2 regions of the Pseudoalteromonas sp. MM17-2 genome follow, and region 1 is predicted to be linked to the other one. Evidence: predicted binding sites of a transcription regulator. Region 1 holds the regulator's gene; the other holds the start of a gene.
What was found. The regulator MetJ, encoded in region 1, represses methionine synthesis genes. The targets are predictions, from matches to a motif close to TAGACGTCTAGACGTCTA.

Region 1 (12,052 bases):
AGCGTACTTTTTGTGCCAGCTTATTACTACCGAGGTAGTTCATTAGTTGCGCCAAAAAGCCGTGTAGCGCGCCTCTATCTTGCCCTTGAATATGCAATTGATAACGGTATTTGCCAGCGACTCGTTCGAGCGGTGCGGGAATCGGACCCAGCAATTGTATCTTAGGCACGGGGGCTGCGGGAACTAAATCCGATAAAAAGCGCAACAGTAGTGATAAATCATGCGCTTCCGCCCTTAGCAGGGCTAAGTGCGAAAACGGTGGCATTTCTGTTTCATGGCGCTCTTGCAAAGCATAACGAGCAAAGTGTTGGTAACCATTGTTGACTAAATCTTGCAATAGTGGGTGCTCTGGGAAGTGAGTTTGCAGTAACACGGTGCCTGGTTCGCCACTGCGACCTGCGCGTCCTGCTACTTGAGTCACTAGTTGTGCTAAGTGTTCGGTGGCACGGAAATCACATGAGTATAACCCGGCGTCGACATCAAGAATAATGACTAGGCTGACATCAGCAAAGTGGTGGCCTTTGGCTAGCATTTGTGTGCCCACCAATAGGCGCGCGCCGCCGCGATTGATGGCAGCCAGTTCTTCCTCCAAACTGCCTTTACGTCGTGTTGAATCTCGGTCGATACGGCTGATGGGTGTGTCGGGAAATTGCTCGCTTAATGCTTCTTGCAATTGCTCGGTGCCCAGCCCCACCGGGTTTATTTGTGTGCTACCACAATCCGGGCATTGCATGGGCGGTGCACTTTGCTCGCCACAATGATGGCACACCAAACGACGCATGGCCTTGTGGTAGGTCGCGCTGGTGCTACAACGCGAGCAATCGCTGAGCCAGCCGCACTCATGGCAAATGAGCGAAGGGGAAAAGCCGCGACGATTCAAAAACACCATCACTTGCTTTTGTCTCGCCAGCTCACGCTTGATATAGGCAAGGGCGCTATGGCTGAGTCCAGCCTCAAGGTGCTGACCTTTAATGTCTATGAGTTCAAATTGATTGTCACTGCTGGTTTGTGCCCGTTGAGTGAGACTGAGCAATTGGTACTTATCGGACAATGCACGGTTGAGTGTTTCCAGGGCAGGGGTCGCGCTGCCTAGAACTAAGGGAATGTTTTGCTGTTGCGCACGGTAAGCGGCCAGATCACGGGCGTGATAGCGTAGGGTGTCTTGCTGTTTGAATGAGGCGTCATGCTCCTCATCGACAATAATCATGCCTAGGCGTAAAAACGGCATAAAAATCGCCGAACGTGTGCCGATCACTATAGCACAGCTACCTTTTTGGCAAAACCGCCAGGTTTGCAAACGTTCATTATCTGTCAACGCTGAGTGCCAGAGCATAATTGGCGTATTGGGGAAGCGGCGGCGAAAGCGGTTTACCGTCTGTGGTGTTAGGCCTATTTCAGGGACCAAGACTAAGGCTTGTTTGCCCTGTTGCAAAACCGCCTCTAAGCACTGCAGATACACCTCGGTTTTGCCGCTGCCTGTGATCCCCTCAAGTAAAAAAGCGGCAAAGCCTGGGGATTGGTTAATGGTTGTGCAGGCGATGGCTTGTTCGCTGTTTAACCTTGGTTTGTTGGCCACCTGTAATGGCTGCTCGCGCCATTGACTATCAAATTCAACTGCTTGAGTTATTAGTTTTTTATTGATGAGGGCATCAATGGTGGCTTTGGAGTAGCCCAGAGCTTTAATTTCCGTGGTGGGCGATTTCCCTGATTCAGCTAGCTGCTTAAGCAAGGCTTGTTGCTTTTTCGCCCGCAGTGTCGGTTGTTGTTGCCCTTGCTCGGTGAGTTGCAGGTAATTAATGCTGGTTTTATCAATATCCGCGCCTTCACGCAGCGCTTTTGGCAAAGCGGTAAAGACGGTTTCACCTAATGGATAATGATAATAGCGAGCAGTAAATTGCAATAACTGTAGGTGACTGTCATCAATAATGGCAGTGCTATCGAGCACGGCTTTAACGGCTTTGACTTTATCTTCCGGCATCTCTGTGCTGGCTTTTACCTTTAACACCATACCGGTCAGGACACGCGAACCAAAAGGAACACTGACCCTTACCCCTACAGTCACGGCGCGAGAGCGCAACTCGATGGGCAATAAATAGTCGAAGCTACGGTGTAAGGGCACCTTAAGTGCTACTTCAAGGTAGCACGGGGTCGCGTTGCTACTGTGGCTGTTGGAATCGCGAGATGATGGCAACAAAAATCAGGCCCCAAGAACTAGAATATAGCGCTAATGTACTAAATTCATGGCGCAGTGAATAGCCGCAATTAAAGCTTGAACATTAATCAGGAGTAAAATAAAATACGCGGCCTTAAGGGTGCTGAGCGGGTTATATCCATGCTTTGGCACATTGAAACTAACGCGTATGGTGCCAAACTTCGGGTTTGGAGAGCGATACGGCCTATTTAGAGGTAACCCCCATGAAAGAAGGTATCCACCCTAAGTACGAAGCAATCAACGCAACGTGCTCTTGTGGCAACAAATTCCAGACAAGCTCTACCCTGTGTAAAGACATTCACCTAGACGTATGTTCAGAGTGTCACCCTTTCTACACTGGTAAGCAAAAGATCCTTGATACAGGTGGTCGTGTAGATCGCTTCAATAAGCGCTTCGGTGCGCTTAGCAGCAAGAAGTAATCTTTGCTTGTCGAGAAAAGCACCTTCGGGTGCTTTTTTTGTGTCTATGATTTTTATCCATCCCCATTATTCATACTAGCCATTTCACCTTAAGCTCTAGCTCATTTAAAGTGACAAAAAAAGCACAATAATGACGCTAAAGTTCACTAAAATTCACTTACTTTGTTATTAGCGAACAATAAGATTCGTTATCCGAACGGTATTCTTTTTAGTTATATTAAGTTATTTGGATATAGCATTATGCATGGCTTTAGGTGGTTTTTTATGCATGCATAAGTCCCTATAGTGCATGGAATATCAAAATTTACACATAAAGCTTTAGATAATGTGCATGAATTTGGGCTTAAAACCCTTTAATTTCGTACAACAGGATAGACCTGATATTGCTTGAATATATTTAGAAAAGCGGTATGGTTTGCCTTAACTAGCTGAACTCTCACATACATTTCTAGCAGGATACTCGTTCATGTCTGACTTTCGTGAAAAAGCCCTCGATTACCACGCTAACCCCGTTCCAGGAAAAATTAGCATTGAACTCACCAAAAGCGCCGAGACCGTTAACGATCTCGCTTTAGCCTACAGCCCAGGTGTTGCAGAGCCGGTGCGTGAAATCGCTGCCGATGCTAACAATGCTTATAAATACACGGCCAAAGGCAACATGGTTGCTGTGATCTCTAATGGCAGTGCCATTTTAGGGTTGGGTAACTTAGGGCCGTTAGCGTCTAAGCCGGTCATGGAAGGCAAGGCGCTACTGTTCAAGCGTTTTGCTAATCTTGATTCCATCGATATCGAGGTGAAGCATCGCACCACGGAAGACTTTATTAACACTGTAGAAAATATTGCCGATACCTTTGGCGGTATTAACCTCGAAGATATTAAAGCCCCAGAGTGCTTCGAAATCGAGCAAGCGCTCATTGAACGCTGTAATGTGCCAGTATTTCATGATGATCAACACGGCACTGCTATTGTCACTGCCGCAGGCATGCTAAACGCCTTAGAAATTCAAGGTAAAGATATTCGTGATGCCTTGATCGTGTGTTTGGGAGCTGGCGCAGCGGCAGTTGCGTGTATGGAGCTGCTTATTAAGTGTGGCGCTCAGCGCGAGCATATTTACATGCTTGACCGTAAAGGGGTGATCCACACGCGTCGTGATGACTTAAATGAATACAAGCAATTATTTGCTAACAACACCGATAAGCGCACCTTGCAAGACGTTATTGCCGATGCCGATGTGTTCGTTGGTGTTTCTGGCCCAGATTTGCTCTCAGCTGAAGACCTTAAATTGATGGCCGACAAGCCGGTCATTTTTGCCTGTTCTAACCCAGACCCAGAAATTAAGCCGGATGTGGCACACAGTGCGCGCAAAGACTTAATTATGGCCACTGGGCGCTCTGACTACCCGAACCAGGTGAATAACGTACTGTGTTTCCCATTTATTTTCCGTGGTGCACTGGACGTGCGTGCCACCGCTATCAATGATGAGATGAAAATTGCCGCTGTAGAGGCTATTCGCAGCATCGCCAAGGAGCCAGTACCTGAGTCAGTGTTAACGGCATCTGGAGTGAGCGAATTAGAGTTTGGCGCGCAATACATTATTCCCAAGCCCATGGATCCACGATTATTGCCACGCGTAGCGAAAGCCGTGGCGCAGGCGGCTGTGGACTCAGGTGTTGCGCAAATTGATATGCCAGCGAATTATATGGCTGAGTAATCACTTTACTACTCAGCGCTAGAAAAAAGAAAACCCAAGCTTAGTGCTTGGGTTTTTTTATGGCTTGCAAAGAGCAATTGCTTCACTAACCGCTTTTCATACAGGCCGACTTGCGACATGTATGAACAACACTAAGCTAGCTCCTGCAATGAGGCCTAATGCTCAGGGGTTAGTTAAACTTGCTTGTCTTTGTTAGTCCTCTCCGATAACAGGCACTTCCACACCCATTTCTTCCATAATTTTTCTCACCTCTTCAGGTACCTTCTCCGGATTATCTTTTCGGAGATCTTCGTCATTTGGCAGCGGTTGACCAGTAAAGGCATGTAGAAATGCTTCACACAGCAACTCACTGTTGGTGGCGTGACGAAGATTATTCACCTGGCGGCGAGTACGTTCATCGGTTAATACTTTTAAAACATTGAGCGGGATGGAAACGGTAATTTTCTTTACCTGTTGGGCTTTTTTTCCATGCTCCGCATAAGGGTGAATGTATTCACCATTCCACTTGGCCATAATTTGCGTCTTATTTTTGGTCACTTAGGCATCAATAAGGGCGAAATTTTATCGCGTTGGTAAGGATAGTCAAATATTCATAAATTAGCTATTTAGACGTATAAATGTTTTGACTTCTAAATTGTGTTAATTTAACCTTTTAGACGTCTAAACATCTATTTTCTTGATTGGGGGCAAATATGTCACAACTAAAAAAAGACACCATCGCCGTGCGCCATGGTATTGATGCCGATAAGCACCACGGTGCGGTGGTGCCACCCATTCATTTATCGACCACCTATTCCTTTGCTGATTTTGATAGCAAACGCGAATATGATTATGGTCGTAGTGGTAATCCCAATCGGGATATTTTGGCGCAAACCTTAGCGCAACTAGAAGGGGGAGAGCACGGAATTATCACCGCGACAGGTATGGCCGCAGTGCATCTAGTGACGCAGCTACTGACACCCAATGACACGCTAGTGATCCCCCATGATTGTTATGGCGGCAGTTATCGCTTATTTACCTCTTTAGCCAAGCGAGGGTTGCTTAAGGTCGAGGTTATCGATTTCACTCAATCAAACTGTTACCAACGCTTAGTGGCCGCCAAACCCAAACTGGTGTGGATTGAAACGCCCAGTAATCCCATTTTGCGACTCACGGATATCCGCGCAGTGTGCGATGCCGCGCAGAGCATCGGCGCGCTGGTTGCAGCCGACAACACGTTTTTATCTCCCGCCTTACAAAACCCGTTGTTATTGGGTTGTGATGTGGTGGTGCATTCGACCACTAAATATATCAATGGTCACTCCGATGTGGTCGGTGGTGCGGTGATCACCAAAACCAAAGAGTTAGGTGAAGAGCTGGCATGGTGGGCTAATAATATTGGTATTACCGGCGCCGCTTTCGATAGCTATCTCACCCTGCGTGGTTTGCGTACTTTGAAAGTGCGCCTGAAGCAGCATGAAGAAAATGCCTTGGCGATTGCTCAATACCTTGAACAGCATCCTAGTGTGCAGTCAGTTTACTACCCAGGGTTGAGTTCGCACCCACAACACGACTTGGCAAAAGCGCAGCAACAGGGCTTTGGCGGTATGGTGAGCTTTGACATTAAAGGCCAGCTGCAAGACAGTGCAAAATTCCTCACCTCAGTACAGCAGTTTACCTTAGCGGAATCGTTGGGCGGGGTGGAAAGCCTTATTTGTCACCCCGCGACCATGACTCATGCGGGCATGGACAAGGCCGCTCGACTTGAGGCTGGGGTCGGCGACACGCTTATCCGGATTTCTGTAGGTATTGAAGATAAGCAAGATCTTATCGATGACTTAGATGCCGCTTTTAACGCGTTAGCAAGCAAATAAGAGGATACTATGACTCAGGTTGTACATAAGTTTGGTGGTTCGAGTCTCAGCAACGCGGCGCGTTACCATGCGGTCGCCAATATTGTTATCGGCAACAGCCAACTCGGTGACGTGGTGGTGGTCTCTGCGGCGGGCAAAACCACGGATACGCTAGTGAAGTTGTGGCAGGCCTATCAACAGCACGATAGCCATGGTTATCATGATGTCTTGCAGTTGCTACGCACCCATCAGCATGAGCTTATTGATGAGCTATTAGCAGCGCACCAAGCACACGCTCTGCAATCACAGCTTAATAGTGAGCTTCAGCGCATAGCTGAGCAATTGCAGACAAACACCTTAGATGAGGCGTCCTTATTAGCCCATGGTGAACTGTGGTCGGCCCGCTTGCTGGCGACCTATTTGCAGCAGTTAGGCTATGCTGCGCAAGATCTTGATGCGCGGCAGCTACTGTGTATGCACCAAGGGCAACTACTGCATTTGGACAATGAAAAGCTCTGCGAGCGCCATATTGCCAGGGATAAAATCAACGTCGTAACGGGGTTTATTGCCGCCGATAGCAACCAGCAAACAGTCACCTTGGGACGCAATGGCAGTGACTACAGCGCCACTTTATTGGCCCGTTATGTCAACGCCAAACAAGTTTGCATATGGACCGACACGCAGGGGGTTTTCAGCACCGACCCACGTAAAGTAGCCGATGCCTTAAAGTATCAAAAAATTTGTCGTGGCCAAGCCAACCGCCTTGCCCAGTTAGGTAATCCGGTATTGCATGCGAAAACGCTGTCGCCTTTGCAAGGTAGCGCGATTAAGCTATCGGTGCGTAGCTCCTATGACAGCGATGCCAGTGGCACTGAGATTGTCCGCGAAGGTTACTGTAAGCATAAACGTTTTTTGACCACCATAGAGGGCGTTGACCTATATCGTGTGTCGAGCCTTAAAGTGGATGAACTGGCAACGTTAAGCCAGCTTATACAGCACACCATAGGCCATTTTCAGCAGCAGGGTATAGACTTTTTGATTGTACCCAGCGCCCATAGCACTCTTATTTCCCGTGAGCTGGGAGAGCGTGGACAACTCGTTGAGTCAAATCTCAATGGGTGCGCCTTAGTCAGCCCAAACCAGTATACTCAGCAAGGCTACCAAGAAATGCTGGCATGCTTAGAGCAACTTAACTTAACTATCCGCTTTAGCCACTGCGATCAAGACTACGCCTTGGTACTGACCGATCAAATCATTGATGCCGATAGTTTAGGCAAGGTACATCGCACTTTAATTGGCGCACATCAGCAAATTGCCGTGATTGTCGCCGGCCTTGGAAATGTGGGCAGTGTGTTTTTACAACAGTTTACGCAGCAGCTAGCGCGTTTAGAGCAGCATTTTGAGGTAAAACTGGTTGGTCTACTGCGAAGTCGCAGCATGTTGTTTGACCCCTGTGGGTTAGACCCGCAGAATTGGCAAGGTCAATGGTTAGAACAAGCGGTTCCCTATCAAAGCGAGCAGTTGTGCGAACGCCTCAATGAGCTTGATTACGAACACAAGGTGGTCATTGATATAACCGCCAGTGAGTCATTCAGTGTCCTTTACCCTGACTTTGTGCGAGCTAACTGTCATTTGATCAGTGCCAACAAGTATGCCGGAACAGCGCCACATAGTTGGTATCAGTCGTTACGTAACGAGCTGGCAGAGCGCAATCTCAAATGGCGTTATAACACCAGTGTTGGCGCTGGGCTACCCATTAACTTTGCATTAGCTGATTTGCAGCGTAGTGGCGATGACATCACCCGTATTCAAGGTGTGTTTTCTGGGACGTTATCATGGCTATGCAGTCACTATGATGGCAGCCAAGCTTTTTCTGAGCTGCTTTTTGCGGCGCAAAAGCTAGGTTTTACCGAGCCCGATCCACGTGAAGATTTATCCGGCCGAGATGTACAACGTAAGCTGTTGATCCTCGCACGCGAGTTGGGTTTGCAGTTGGACATTGACGATATTGAGCTAAGCCCACTGATGCCAGAGTCTTTAGCAAAAGGGAGCTGGCAGGATTTTCTCGATAATATTGCCTTACTTGATGACTTTGTTAGCACCCACGCACAGCAGGCGCAAGCCGAGCAAAAGGTACTGAGGTACAACGCTGACTTACGCATTGTTGATGGCAAGGTAAAAGCCCAAGTGGGTCTTGTTGCAGTGGCACAATCCAACCCGTTAGCGGGATTAAGTCCGGGCGACAATATCTTTGTCATCAACAGTCGCTGGTATGCGCAGAATGCCTTGGTTATTCAAGGCCCAGGTGCAGGGAAAGAGGTCACCGCTGCAGGTGTCCACTCAGATCTCTACTGGCTTATTGAGAGTCTTAGTTAATGCGGTAACAGGGTAATAAAAAAGCCAAGCATTATTGCTTGGCTTTTTTTATTTAGAAGAGTTCGTCTTCAGTGGGCAGCTCAGGTTCATCATGCCCTTGAGTTTCGAAGATCACCGGCGGCGCTTTTTCCACATACTTAGTGGGGGCAGTCCCTTTTATAAAGTATTCAAAGCGGCTGGTGTGGTCGTTTTGATGACTTAATAATCCTGATTTTAGATCAATTCGTACTGATTCCAGTCCTTCGGGTGGCTCGATAGGGGCCGCAGGCTCATCTTCAAGGGCCACACGCATGTAATCAATCCAAGCCGGTTGCGCTGTTTTTGCACCAGATTCGGCACCAAAGGTTTGTCCTTTCCCTAAGTTGTTGTTGTAACTGGTACGTCCTAGCGGATTACCTGGGTTATCGAAGCCAACCCATACTGTGGTCATAACATTGGCGTTAAAGCCACTAAACCAGGTATCGACCGAGTTGTTGGTGGTGCCGGTTTTACCTGATAAATCACGGCGCTTTAACCGCGTCGCGCGCCAGCCAGTACCATTCCAGCCGGTGCCATGCTTCCAGCTGCCACCACCCCAAATTGCACTGGTCATCGCATCGGCAATTAAGAAGGCATTCTGTTTAGAAATAACCCGAGGTGCGCATTGCGGTAACTGGGTATCAGTAGCCTCAGCGCTGTCAGTGTTGTCGGGGTTACTCTCACTGGCGCCGCTGGGCTCAAGCATTGCCAGCTCTGCAAACATTTCATTGCTGCGCTTTTGCTCTTCAGAGCAGGCCTTATAGGGGCGAGCTTGCATTAGCACTTCGCCTTCGGCGCTTTGTATTTCGGTAATAAAGTAAGGCTCAACTAAATGCCCACCATTTGCGAAAGCACTCATACCGCGAGCTAATTCTAAAGGTGTTAATGACGCACTCCCCAGCGCCAGGGTTTCATTGCGCGGAATATCTTCATCATGAAAGCCAAACTTGAGTAAGTGTTCAGCGGCAGGGTCTACACCGACGCCGCGCAGCAACCTGACTGAAACCACGTTTTTTGACTGCGCTAAGGCACGTCTAACACGGATCGGGCCGACATATTTAGCTGGGCTATTCTTGGGTCGCCAAGCAACACCTTGGCTTTTATCCCAATGATTTATCGGCGCATCGTTAATAATGGTTGCTAAGGAGTAACCATGCTCTAACGCCGCTGAGTAAATGAAGGGCTTGATGTTAGAGCCAACTTGGCGCTTTGCCTGAACCGCTCGGTTGTACTGGCTTTGTTCAAAGCTGTAGCCACCGACAATCGCCTTTATGCGGCCATCTTTAGGGTCAATAGAGACCAGTGCACTGGATGCTTCGGGAACTTGCGCTAACAGCGGGCGGCCGTCATTGTCGAAACGATACCAAATCTGTGTACCTGCAGAGAGAATATCGGCTGCGCTCTTCGGAGCGTAACTTTGACGAGACTGGGTAATAAATTTGCGCGCCCATTTTAATCCGTTCCACTCTATGGTGAACCGTTCACCTAATTCATTAAGTACTTCAACGGATTGTTCGTCCACACTCATCACCACTGCACCATGTAAGTCGGCGAGTGGGTTAAGGCCCTGTAAGTGGGCAATTAACTGTGGTTCGTCAAGAGGAGCTTCGGTTTCGCTATCCCATAGCACGGCCTCGGGGCCGCGATAACCATGGCGCATATCATAAGCATATAGATTATCACGCAATGCTTGCTGAGCTGCTTGCTGCACTTTTGACTCTACCGAGGTGTAGACTCGCATACCTGAATTATAGGCTTGCTCCTCGCCATACTGAGCAACCAACTCGGCACGCACCATCTCAGAAATATAAGGCGCATAAAGCTCTATCTCGGCGCCGTGGAAACGGGCGGTAATCGGTTTGTTAGTTGCCTCATCAAACTCAGCCTGAGTGATGTAGCCCTCATCTAACATCCGGCCTAACACGACGTTACGACGATTTTTAGCACGCTCAGGGTTGCGGATAGGGTTAAGTGCAGAAGGCGCCTTGGGTAGGCCCGCAATCATAGCCATTTGCGCTAAATCAAGCTCTTGTAGAGGCTTTCCATAGTACACTTGTGCTGCAGCACCGATGCCAAAGGCACGATTACCAAGCTCAATTTTGTTGAGATAGAGCTCGAAGATTTCGTCTTTGGTCAATAATTGCTCAATATGCAATGCGATAAATATTTCTTTCACTTTTCGGATGTATGCTTTTTCCCGAGTAAGAAAGAAGTTTCGTGCCAGCTGCATGGTGATGGTACTTGCGCCTTGGCGCTTTTCACCAGTCGAGATAAGAACGATTGCACTTCGGACAATACCGATAGGGTCGATACCGTAGTGATCGTAGAAACGATTATCTTCAGTGGCCAGGAATGCATTCAGCATAGGCTGAGGTACTTCGCTGATTTTTACGGGAATTCGCCGTTTTTCACCAAACTGGTTGATAAGTTTTCCATCTCGGGTAAATACTTGCATTGGAGTCTGCAATTTTACGTCCTTTAGCACCGCCACACTGGGGATGTCAGATCTGACGTAAAGGTACAGCCCAGCTAGTACGATGCAGCCCAAGAGGACACATATGCAAAGGATTTGTAAAAATTTTTTGAATATTTTCACGGATATTTCCCTGTTTGGACTCCCAATTGAGCGAAGAGATTGGTAGTATATCTTGATTGAATAGTGAATAAAATTTTTTCATCGATAATTTATAAGTCTATTATAATTATAAAAAAAGGTTTCACGTTGCTCTTATGTTAAATCGACTTCTTAAAAAGTCTGTGCCTGCTATGGTCGGTATAGATATTGGCTCGCACTCTGTAAAAGCGGTGTTATTAACACAGCATGAGCAGGGTTATCGCCTTGATGCTGTTGCTATAGAGCCCATGCCTAAAGGGGCTATGGCCGAGCGTAACATTCAAGACATTGAGGCGATTGGACGAGTTATTGCAAAACTTAGACGGCGCATTCCAAAGTCTGTTAGCCATGCCATTGTTGCAGTTTCCGGTCAAACAGTGATCACTAAGATGATCTATATGGATGTGTCTCTGAGTGACTCTGAACTAGAGTCACAAATCGAAATTGAGGCTGACAGCTTAATTCCTTATCCACTTGATGAAGTCAGTATCGACTTTGAAAAGTTGGAAATAAATGAAGCTGATCCATCCAAGGTTAATGTTTTACTCTCTGCTGCGCGCACTGAGAGTGTTGAAGCTCGTTCCGGCGCCGTTGAGGCCGGTGGCTTTGATACTAAGGTGGTTGATGTTGAAACGTACGCATTATCACGTAGCTTGGATGTGAGCTATGCTGCACTGCCAGAAGATGCGAAAGACAAAGTTGTGGCGCTTGTGGATATCGGCGCGGTGATGACGCTAGTGAGTGTGGTGCAAAAGGGTGAAACTATCTACACCCGGGACCAAGTCTTCGGTGGCGAGCAGTACACTAATACTATTGTCTCCTACTACAATAAAAACTTTGACGAAGCTGAGCGCGCTAAGTGCACCAGCG
Region 2 (12,052 bases), on a different contig from region 1:
TTCTGAAAAATAGCTGGAGAGTTAGGTGTCTCGAAAGAAATATCTTTGGTGTAGATACGTTGAATAGAGAATTGCGCCTGTTGTTCTTGTGCTGCGCCTTGATTTTGTTCTTCCATTGTTGTTCCTATCAATTCTTTTTGCAATAAATTAGCCGCGTGAGGACGCGGCAACATATATGTTCGCAAGCAATTACGCGTTTAGCAGAGTGTTTAATTCGCCACTGGCTTCTAACGCCATCATATCATCACAGCCACCCACATGATGCTCACCAATGAAAATCTGCGGCACCGTGTGCGCGCCATTTGCGCGGGTGAGCATTTCATCGCGTAGCTCTGGTTGTACACCAATATCAAATTCAGTGTAAGTTACCTCTTTTTTATCCAGCAAGGCTTTCGCGCGCTGACAAAAGGGGCAATAGGCTTTAGTGTATAATACAACGTTACTCATAAATGCTTCCTAATAAAGTTATCGGCCTGATACCACAGGCAGACCTGCGCTTTGCCAAGATTGCATTCCACCTGACAAAATAAATACGCTTTCAAAGCCTGCTTTATTCAAGCCATTGGCAATACCTGAAGCCGTCATGCCTGTCGCACATACCAATATAATGGGTTTGCTTTTGTACTTTTCAAGCGCACTAAAGTCACCCTGCTTTGCTTTTTCAGCGCTCAGGTGCACGGCATTAGAGATATGCCCAGCGTTGTAGTCCTTTTGCGCGCGAATATCCGTTACGACGGCATCTTCACGATTCACTAAAAGGGTTAATTGCTGTGGGTTAATCTGCTTGATGGCAGAAAACTTACTTTTAAACCACCCCGATATCAACATCGCGACAATCGCTAGCCAAATGATGCTTAAAATAGGGTGGTTTCCGATAAATTCTATGTATTGTTCCATACGTCTTACTGTATTGTTCAAACCTTGCGGGCGGCACAAGTATACACACTTGCCTTCGACTTACCAATTGATGAAATATTTTCTACTGCTAAGGCGGATAAAAAACGGTAGGATACATTATAAGAGCGCAGTTCTGTGGCCACAGTGAACATCATAGAGCTGTATTCTTAATAATTATTATCAAGTAATTCATTTGTCGTGCCGACACTAGCAGGAGATCCAATGACACAGCCAAAGAAACCTCTCGTACTGATGATTCTGGACGGTTGGGGTTACCGTGAAAACAGCGAAAGTAATGCGATTTTAGCCGCCAACACCCCCGTTTTAGATAAGCTTTGGGAACAGCGCCCGCACACTCTGATTTCCGGTTCTGGTATGGATGTTGGTTTGCCTGATGGGCAAATGGGCAACTCTGAAGTAGGTCATGTTAACCTCGGTGCTGGGCGTGTGGTATATCAAGATTTTACCCGCATTACCAAAGCCATCGACGATGGAACATTTGCTGATAATAAAGCGCTTACCACTGCGATAGATAATGCCGTAACAGCGAACAAAGCAGTCCATCTGATGGGGCTGTTAAGCCCAGGTGGCGTCCATAGCCACGAAGAACATATTATTGCCGCTATTGAGCTGGCGGCCGAGCGCGGCGCTGAGCATATTTATGTGCATGCCTTTTTAGATGGTCGTGATACGCCTCCACGCAGCGCTGAAGCATCACTTAAACGCATCGATGAAACATTCGCTCGCCTCGGTAAAGGTCGTATCGCCAGTGTTGTTGGGCGTTACTTCGCTATGGATCGTGATAATCGCTGGGATCGCATCGAAAGTACCTATAACTTGATGGTCCTCGGCGAAGCTGACTATCAAGCTGTAGATGCAGTGTCAGCGTTACATGCAGCCTATGAGCGTGATGAAAATGACGAATTTGTAAAAGCAACAACCATTGGCGACAGCCCCGCAACCATCAATGATGGTGATGCAGTGTTATTTATGAACTTCCGAGCGGATCGAGCGCGGCAGATGAGTCGCGCTTTTGTTGATGCCGAATTTAACGGCTTCAGTAAAAAGAAAGCGCCGCAATTAAGCGGTTTCGTTATGCTGACTGAATATGCTGCAGACATCAAGGCGCCTGTGGCATTTCCACCAGAGCCACTCAATAATGTGCTGGGTGAGTGGCTTGCCAAACATAACAAAACACAATTACGCATTTCAGAAACAGAAAAGTACGCTCATGTGACCTTCTTTTTCAGCGGCGGTCGGGAGCAAGAGTTTGATGGTGAAAGCCGTGAGCTTATCCCCTCGCCGGATGTTGCTACCTATGACTTACAACCAGAAATGAACTCTCAATTGCTAACCGACAAACTAGTGGCGGCTATTCAAAGCAACAAGTATGACGTCATTGTGTGTAATTATCCTAATGGCGATATGGTTGGCCACTCAGGCGTATTTGCAGCAGCCGTAAAAGCTTGTGAAGCGGTGGACAGCTGTATTGGCCGCGTGGTGGAAGCGTTAGAGCAAGTCGGTGGCGAGGCCTTAATTACCGCCGATCACGGTAATGCCGAGCAAATGGTAAACCCACAGACTGGTCAAGCGCATACCGCCCACACCAGCGAGCCTGTGCCATTCATTTACGTTGGCCGTGATGCTCAAGCTATTGATGGCAAAACGCTCAGTGACGTAGCTCCCACTATGTTGCATCTACTGGGCATGGAGCAGCCAGAAGAAATGACTGGTTCACCCATCATGCGTCTTAAGTAACCTCGATGCCGATGGTTTTATTGAGTCACAAACGTCAAAAGGTGTCGCTGCTGTGCGCGACACTTTTGGCGTTCCTAAGCTTCAATAGCTTTGCTAACGAGAACCGCACCAAGCAAGACTTAACCGAAGTCCAACAAGAATTAAAAAAGAGCCAACAGAATTATCAGCAGCAGCAACGCTCGCTGGATAAGTTACAGAGCCAACTCAAGAACTCAGAGCAAGCTATCGCTGCAAATGCAAAGGAGTTACGTGCGCTCGATAACAAGCTCGCAGACAACGAACGGCAACACCAAAAGTTACAACAACAGGCTGAACAGCTGGAGTCGCGTCGTAAAAAGCTTGATAAAGTACTTGCAGCCCAAGTAAAGAGCGCCTACATGGTGGGTGGGCACGATTATTCAAAGATGCTGTTAAACCAACAAGACACAGCCAAGTTAGAGCGCACCATTAGCTATTACGACTATTTCAACAAAGCTCGTTTGCAACAGCTTGAAGCGTTACAACAAACAATGCGTGAAATAGCGCAAAACCAAGCAGCGCTGCAACAAAACAGACAACAACTGGCGAAGCTACGCGAGCAAGAACAACAGCAGCAACAGCAATTAGTTGCAGCTAAAGCACAACGTCAATCTCAGGTCCAAGAGCTACAAGGTAAATTAAATCAACTGCAAAGCTCGATAGCGTATTTAAAAGATAATGAGCAGACCTTACTGGATACCCTAGCGGAGCTAGAGCGCAGTAAAGACCGCCAAGTAGCTATGTTAGGTCTGGGTAGCAGTAAAGGAAAATTAACTTGGCCGACACGGGGTAAGCTTACCCACCGCTTTGGCACCCGTAAACGCCAAGGGTTCAATTGGAAAGGGGTGGTGATCGCAGCCAGTGAAGGGAGCAGTATAACCAGTATAGAGGATGGCCAAGTGGTCTTTGCTGACTGGCTAAGAGGTTTTGGTTGGGTCATGGTGGTCGATCACGGCAAGGGTTATATGAGCCTATACGGCCACGCTCAAGCATTACTTAAAGAAGTGGGCGATCCGGTTTATAAAGGCGAAACAATCGCTTTAGTAGGCCAGAGCGGCGGTCAAATTGATCCTGGTCTATACTTTGAAATACGCCACAAAGGACGTGCCGTTAACCCAACGACATGGTGCAAGTCCTCCTAATTGAATAGAGGCTGCACCTCAAGGGGGCAGCCGATGTTTGTATTCACAACTTACCTATACAAGCGCTTGTTACTAGGGCTCAGTTTTTTTGCCTTAGTGGTACTAGCGCCTGCTTCATTGGCAAAGGACAGCCAACTCGATGAAGTGCTTTTTCACATCAACAACTACTACGTTGAGGAAGTGGACCGCGACAAGTTAGACCAACATGTACTCAGCAGTTTATTACAAGAGCTTGATCCATATAGCGAGTTCCTTGATGAGCAAGAGTTAAAACGATTATTCGATGTCACCAATGGCCAATACAAGGGCCTGGGAATCGAGGTAGAACAGCGTGACAAACATGTAGTGGTGATCTCCGCCCTACCCAACTCACCCGCCCGGGCCGCTGGCTTACAACGTGGTGACGTTATCGTGTCTATCAATGGCACTAAGGTGAATAATACTACCTTAGAAGAAGTCTCTGCTCTGATCAGCAGTCGTGAAGATGGGCAAGTGCATTTAGCCGTTGCTCGCGCAGGCCACTCACAACGCCTCGACTTTCAGCTTACCCGTCAGCCTATCCACATTGAAAGCGTTGCCAGTGAGCTTAAGGCCAATGGCATGGGCTACTTACGCATTAATAGCTTCAACAATCATAGTTTTCATGATGTCGCGCGTCACATCACCATGATGCAAAACGCCAACGGCGCCATACTCAACGGTTTGCTCATTGACCTGCGTGATAACCCAGGCGGTACCCTCGACAGTGCCATTGCCATTGCCGATTTATTTTTGTCTCAAGGTGTTATCGTCTCTACTCGAGGTCGCTTTGTGGAGGCTAATCAACGCTTTGAAGCAAAAGCAGGGGACATAATTCAAGGCGCCCCCATGGTCGTACTGATCAATGAGGGCTCTGCTTCTGCTGCAGAAATTGTTGCCGGTGCGCTCAAGGATAATGACCGGGCAACCGTGGTAGGGACTCGCTCCTATGGTAAAGGGTCGGTGCAGTCATTGATCCCCTTAGGCGATGGCCGCAGTGCTTTGAAGCTGACCACAGCGAAGTACTATACCCCCTCTGGCGTGTCCATTGAGGGGACTGGCATCGTACCTGATGTGCCGATATTGCAACCTGCCCTTTCGCAATCAAATAAAGAAGTTATAATCAGCTTAGCTGAGGGGCAAAGTGCGCATAAAAACTTAACCGCACTGCTTGATAAACAATTACTAAAAGCTCAGCAACTATTAGAACAATAAAAACGCAGGATCGGCTTTAAGCACGGGCCTGCACACTAATCATCAACAAAGATAAAAACATATTGTGCGCTTTTTAATATGGACTACGTTGTATGTGCTGGTGCTCTTATCACCAGTACATGCGAAGCAAATCGCTATTGTCATTGATGACATCGGCTATCATCGTAACGACATGGCTGCCTTGCACTTGCCTGGCGCTGTGACCTATTCGGTGCTCCCTTTTACTCCTTACGCCGCTCACTTTGCTCAACAGGCAGGGGCCTTAGATAAAGAGGTGCTTTTGCATGCCCCTATGCAAGCTATAAACGGTAAAGCGTTAGGGCCTGGGGGGCTGACAATGGATATGTCAAAAGAAGCTTTCCAACACGAGCTACGCAAGGCATTAGCCAGCCTACCCAATGCGCGCGGCGTCAATAATCACATGGGCTCGCTGCTAACCCAGCAAAATGCGCCGATGAGCTGGACTATGGAAGTGCTAAAAGAGCAGGATTTGTTTTTTCTCGACAGTAAAACAACTCCCAATTCAAAAGCGCAAACAATTGCCGGGCTATACGGTGTCAGCAATATTGCTCGCCATGTTTTTCTCGACAATATTACCACCGAGCAGCAACTACGTTATCGCTTTGAGCAGTTAAAGACTCTCGCTGATAAGTATGACTACGCAGTTGCAATTGCTCACCCCTACCCCGAAACGTTTGCGTTCTTGCAACAGGCATTGCAAGAACTCGAGGGCGAAGGTTTCCAACTTGTGCCTTTATCTCAGCTAGTGCAGCAGCGCACAATTCGGCTTGCGCAGGCCGATAAAAAAAGTGTAACTGAGGAAGAGTAGAGGCCTCTAAAACAATCATAGGTGGCATGGCTGCTGATGACTGAGTTCTGGTGCCGATAAACCACCTCCTCCGTATTCAGCACCTGCCCAAGTGCTTGTTCTATGAACATAAAATTAATCTGTATCTTTTACACAAACAGTGAAAGCTTTTCTTTTCCCCTAGTCCACAAAAAACAACAAACCCATTAAAATCAATACCTTAAAAGTTGGCATGGACTTAGCAGCGTATATTCCGAAACGCAAATCTATGGAGGGTACATTATGTTAGGTTGGTCAATTGCATTTTTAGTTATCGCTTTGGTCGCAGCACTTTTAGGTTTCGGTGGCATTGCTGGCGCAGCCGCTGGCATCGCTAAAATTATTTTCTTTGTATTCTTGGTACTGCTGGTTATCTCCCTTGTTGCTGGCGCCATTCGTGGTAAAGCGCCAAGGTAGTTATTAGTTTTACAGTACAAGCGGTCACAGGCGGGATGAAACCCGCGACCGCAACCAAAACACGTTATTTGAATCCAGATTTAAAGAGTTAATATTCAAGGAGAGTTCTATGTTTAATCATTCAGCAACAAAAGCATTTATCGCTACATTATTTGCCGCAGTATTCGCTATGGGCTGTGAAGACAGTGGCGGTGCCGAAGAGGCAGGTGAAAAAATTGATGAGGCGATCACTGACACTCAAAACGCGGTTGAAGACGCGTGTGAAAATGTTAAAGAAAACGCCGGTGCAGAAGAAACAAACTGCTAATACAGGCTTATCTTCAAACAAAAAACCCGCGAAGTTCGCGGGTTTTTTTACGTCTCTAATTATTTAAAACTGACTGTTGGCCGCCGCAACCACATTGTCCACGGTGAAGCCAAAGTGCTTAAACAATTCGCCCGCTGGCGCTGATTCACCAAAGCTAGTCATGCCGATAACTTTGCCATTCAAACCAACATACTTATACCAGAAGTCGGCAATGCCTGCCTCTACAGCGACACGGCGAGTCACACTGCTGGGTAGGACACTTTCTTTGTACTGTGCGTCTTGTTGATCGAACAAGTCCGTTGATGGCATAGACACAACGCGTACCTGACGACCTTGAGCGCGAAGCTCAGAAGCTGCATCCATAGCAAGTTGTACTTCCGAGCCTGTAGCAATCAGGATAACTTCTGGCTCGCCATCACAGGTTAATACATACCCACCTTTTTTCACATCAGCAAGCTGCTGCGCATCGCGTGCTTGCTGAGCAAGACCTTGACGCGTAAAGACCAGCGACGTTGGCCCATCTTTGCGCTCAATCGCTTGCTGCCACGCAATGGCTGACTCAACTTGGTCACATGGACGCCAATTCACTAGATTCGGTGTATAACGTAGGCTCGCCATTTGCTCAACCGGTTGGTGAGTCGGTCCATCTTCACCCAGGCCGATGGAATCGTGGGTGTAAACAAAGATGCTAGGCGTCTTCATTAGTGCAGCCATGCGCACTGCATTGCGTGCATACTCCATAAACATCAAAAAGGTTGCACCGTAAGGAATGAAACCTTTGTGCAGGGCAATGCCATTCATAATGGCGGACATACCAAATTCACGCACCCCATAGAAAATGTAGTTACCTGACGCGTCGTCTTTACTAAGGCCTTTTGAACCACTCCAAATAGTTAAGTTCGATCCGGCCAAATCGGCTGAGCCGCCCATAAACTCGGGTAGCATGGGGCCAAAGGTATTCAAGGCATTTTGCGATGCCTTACGTGTTGCAGGGCTATCAGGGTTTGCTTGTAACTGCTCAATATAGGCTTGCGACTTCTCAGCCCAGTCAGCAGGCAATTCGCCATTTTGGCGACGTTCAAACTCAGCAGCAAGCTCAGGGTATGCCGCCTTGTATGCCGCAAACTTATCCTGCCAACTCTGCTCTGCTTGCGTGCCCTTCTCTTTAGCATCCCACTGTTGATAGATATCATCAGGAATCGCAAAGGCGTCATGAGACCAACCTAAGAACTCGCGCGCAGCTTTAATTTCATCATCGCCCAACGGCGCACCGTGGCAATCATGGCTTCCTGATTTATTCGGAGAGCCGTAACCAATCACTGTTTTACAACAGATAAGCGTTGGCTTGTCACCTTGGGCGCGGCCTTCGTCAATAGCAGCGCGAATAGCCTCGCTATCGTGACCATCAACATTACGAACCACGTGCCAGCCGTAAGACTCAAAACGCGCGGGAGTGTCGTCACTAAACCAGCCTTCTACATCACCATCAATAGAAATACCATTGTCGTCCCAAAACGCAATCAACTTACCAAGGCCTAGAGTTCCTGCAAGCGAACACGCCTCGTGAGAAATCCCTTCCATCAAGCAGCCATCGCCCATAAAAGCGTAAGTATAGTGATCAACAATTTCATGGTCAGCGCGATTAAATTGAGCAGCAAGGGCTTTCTCCGCAATTGCCATGCCTACCGCATTGGTGATCCCCTGTCCAAGCGGGCCCGTAGTAGTCTCAATACCCGGAGCATAACCGTATTCAGGGTGGCCCGGAGTTTTTGAATGAAGCTGACGGAAGTTTTTAATTTCCTCAATAGGAAGATCATAGCCGCTTAAGTGTAAAAGCGAATAAATCAGCATTGAACCGTGGCCATTTGAGAGAATAAATCGGTCACGGTCAGCCCAGTTAGGGTTGATCGGGTTATGCTTAAGATAATCGCGCCACAGTACTTCGGCGATATCGGCCATGCCCATCGGGGCACCCGGATGACCTGATTTAGCTTGTTGAACCGCGTCCATGGAAAGCACGCGAATGGCGTTTGCAAGTTCTTTGCGTGATGGCATGAATTCTCCTACCTTTAAATGTATTTGCGCTGGGGCTTCACTCGCGCTCATGCTGGCGCGGGTAAAGAATAAGACGAAAGCCCATTCTTACTTATTCATCTGCCCCCTGCAATTAAAAATTGGGCATCGAACGAGTAACTTTAGAATTACTCATAACGAATAAAAATACTGATAACTAAAAGAGTACAAAAACACCAAGCAATAAAGGTCAAAAGACCGCTATACAATCAATTTTATTTAGACGTCTAGGCGTAAAAAGCTAGGAAATCACCTGTGATTTAGCTAGAATACGCGCCTTAATTTATGCTGCGCTCAACCCAGTGGCTGGTATGATCTTGGGAAGCGCGATACTTGTGAGCAGAAACTTATGGCAAAACATTTATTTACTTCTGAGTCTGTGTCTGAAGGACACCCGGATAAAATCGCTGACCAAATTTCTGATGCGGTACTCGATGCTATTTTGGCGCAAGATCCCCATGCCCGTGTAGCCTGCGAAACCTATGTGAAGACCGGTATGGTGATGGTCGGTGGTGAAGTCACAACCAGTGCTTGGGTCGACATTGAAGAGTTAACGCGCAAAACCGTGCGTGAAATCGGCTACACCCATTCCGATATGGGCTTCGATGCCGACTCATGTGCAATTCTAAACACCATTGGTAAACAGTCTCCTGATATTAATCAAGGTGTTGACCGCGCTCGTCCAGAAGAGCAAGGTGCAGGTGACCAAGGCTTGATGTTTGGTTATGCCTGTAATGAAACCGACGTGCTCATGCCAGCGCCCATTACCTATTCACACCGCTTGGTACAACGCCAAGCCGAAGTGCGCAAAAATGGTGAATTACCGTGGTTACGCCCAGACGCCAAATCACAGGTAACCTTTGCTTATGAGAATGGCAAGGCTGTTGGTATCGATGCCGTCGTGCTGTCAACGCAACATTGCGATTCTATTGCACAAGATGACTTGGTTGAAGCGGTCATGGAGACCATTATCAAACCAACGCTACCAGCAGAGCTTATTACCGATGCGACTAAGTTCTTCATTAACCCCACAGGACGCTTCGTGATCGGTGGCCCGATGGGTGATTGCGGCTTAACCGGTCGTAAAATCATCGTTGATACTTATGGCGGTATGGCACGTCACGGTGGTGGTGCATTTTCAGGTAAAGATCCATCGAAAGTGGATCGCTCTGCCGCTTACGCAGCACGTTACGTTGCCAAAAATATAGTCGCGGCCGGCCTGGCCGATAAATGCGAAATCCAAGTGTCTTATGCCATTGGCGTTGCCGAACCAACCTCCATCAGTGTTGAAACCTTTGGCACCGGCAAATTAGACGAAACGCGTTTAATCGAACTGATCCGCAAGCATTTCGACTTACGTCCTTATGGTTTAATTCAAATGCTTGATTTAGAACGTCCAATTTATCAGCCTACAGCGGCTTACGGCCACTTTGGTCGCAATGAATTCCCATGGGAAGCGACCGATAAAGCACAGGCACTTAAAGCCGACGCTGGATTATAGTGAATTACCTATAAGTTAATTGAAAAGCGCCTATATGGCGCTTTTTTTATAGCTATAACCCCACTCTCGGCAGTTAATCCTCGCTGCAATCGCCGGCACTGATTGGCGCAATTTGCAAAGCGTGTACTGCTGCTAACTGACTTTTCAAGCTCATCATAGTTTTAGATACACTTTTCAACGACACTTTATTACTGAGCCAGCGTGGAAGCTTACCACCTGGGTCGGCAAAAACCTGATAGCGGATAAGTAAGCCGTCGTCTTGCTGCGTCATTCGCCAGTTAGCAGTCAAGGTTGTGATGCGTACCCTATCACTTTTACGAGCGATATTTGGGTTATAGGCGTGCACCCGTAACTCAGTGGTATAGTCATTGACACGCTGATAGCAACTTTGTGTATAGAGCTCTCTATCAGCAACGGGCCAAGGCGAATTAATCACCGTGTATACGCGGTTGCGATTGCCTTGCGAATGCAAAAGACGAACTTCTTGTACTGCATGCAACCACTGCGATGCTTGCTGGGTGTTGTACAGTAGCGTCAGTAACTGAGCTGTGCGGGCGTCGGCAACGAAAAGCTCAGCATAAATATGGTAGATACCATCTTTACTGACGGTATAGACCACTTTCAAATCAGGGAGATTTTTATAATTCCGCCAAGGTTGGATTTCAGCCCCAGCTGCAAAGCTGAGGCTAAGTAGGCTAATCGCGCCAATAAGGTTGAACATCACGAGTCGCTTCTCGGCTTTGCTCCATGGCACTCAACAGACTATCGGTTTTTTGCGTCAACCAAGCCTGAATTTTGATGAATTGCTCGCTCTCATTACCTTGGCACAGCTGACCAAGATAATCGAGGGTGAATAATTCAAACGTGCCGTGCACAATATCTAGCCATGGCGCCCGGAAGCTCATGCGCAAAGACTCATCAAACAATGCGCCCAAACAACAGCCACTTAAAAGGTTGCGTTCCAAGCGCTGCTTAAGCTGTAAGTATTGCTCGCTAGCTAGCGGCTGTTGAGGCTCAACGAGCTCTTTCATTTCCTGCCAATCATAGTCGAGTAGCCGTGCCGCCAGATCATGAATTGGCTGTTCACCAGCCTGAAGTTGCGCTTGCCCCCATGATTGTCGCCACCCTCGCTCGGTCAACCAGATTGTTAAATCTAACAACAGCAAGTTATAGCGTGTGCTAGTGAATATAGCCTGGACATCGTCAATGCTTGGTTGGATGGATTTTAGATCGCCTATCACCTGAGTTAGCTCTGGTGCTGCATTGATTTTCTTATAATAAGCATGCTTTTTCGAGGTAAAGGTTTTCAGTTGAATCGCCGTCTCGACCCAACTTAATTCGCTCAGTAACCACTTAAGTTCGCCGCGCAGACGCTCGGTCGCTTGTTTTTCAACGATATCGCTGAATAACCACAAACTATGGCGAATAAGACTGACACCATCGGTTACCCGTTTCAGTGTTTTAAGGGTCGGCTTTTGGAAATAACATTGTTCGTGTTTTTGTACAAAAGCAATGCCATAACTCAAGCACTTCTCCAGTGCTCGCTCTTGGCTGTCATCGTTGCTCAGCGGCACAAGGCCAATCTCTTTACTGGCTTTGAGCGGCTGATCGTCCGCCAGCCGATAACCTCGAGCTGCCTTTGAGTAATAACCCATGCGTAGAGGCAGGTTATCGATTAATTTTTCAGCTAGGGAAAACAGCTCACTGCGCTCCCCCTTTACTAATTCAACCTCAAGTTCGCAAATCGGCTCTACATTGGCGTTGGCCGATACCTCCCCCTTATCCAGCACCACTTCAATTTCAGTCCCTGCTTGGGTTTCAACTAACCAAGTGCGACGAATAAAGTTAGTACTAAATAG

Region 2: metK (methionine adenosyltransferase) is a predicted target of MetJ. The motif match lies at 8,913-8,930, and genes of this name have one in related genera.

Annotation. Positions count from the first base shown of each region.
Region 1 covers NZ_JAKRFV010000005.1:96,033-108,084, reverse strand. Annotated here, with positions in the region: gene priA (primosomal protein N') at 1-2,191, opposite strand, end outside; gene rpmE (50S ribosomal protein L31) at 2,416-2,631, shown strand; gene MHM93_RS06335 (malic enzyme-like NAD(P)-binding protein) at 3,098-4,342, shown strand; gene metJ (met regulon transcriptional regulator MetJ) at 4,535-4,855, opposite strand; gene metB (cystathionine gamma-synthase) at 5,035-6,195, shown strand; gene metL (bifunctional aspartate kinase/homoserine dehydrogenase II) at 6,205-8,550, shown strand; gene MHM93_RS06315 (PBP1A family penicillin-binding protein) at 8,603-11,164, opposite strand; gene MHM93_RS06310 (pilus assembly protein PilM) at 11,299-12,052, shown strand, end outside.
Region 2 covers NZ_JAKRFV010000003.1:191,864-203,915, reverse strand. Annotated here, with positions in the region: gene secB (protein-export chaperone SecB) at 1-116, opposite strand, end outside; gene grxC (glutaredoxin 3) at 190-447, opposite strand; gene MHM93_RS04220 (rhodanese-like domain-containing protein) at 466-897, opposite strand; gene gpmM (2,3-bisphosphoglycerate-independent phosphoglycerate mutase) at 1,120-2,655, shown strand; gene MHM93_RS04210 (peptidoglycan DD-metalloendopeptidase family protein) at 2,661-3,815, shown strand; gene MHM93_RS04205 (S41 family peptidase) at 3,849-5,048, shown strand; gene MHM93_RS04200 (divergent polysaccharide deacetylase family protein) at 5,113-5,877, shown strand; gene MHM93_RS04195 (DUF1328 family protein) at 6,139-6,312, shown strand; gene MHM93_RS04190 (hypothetical protein) at 6,422-6,619, shown strand; gene tkt (transketolase) at 6,683-8,674, opposite strand; gene metK (methionine adenosyltransferase) at 9,042-10,193, shown strand; gene MHM93_RS04175 (START domain-containing protein) at 10,267-10,914, opposite strand; gene MHM93_RS04170 (CYTH and CHAD domain-containing protein) at 10,889-12,052, opposite strand, start outside.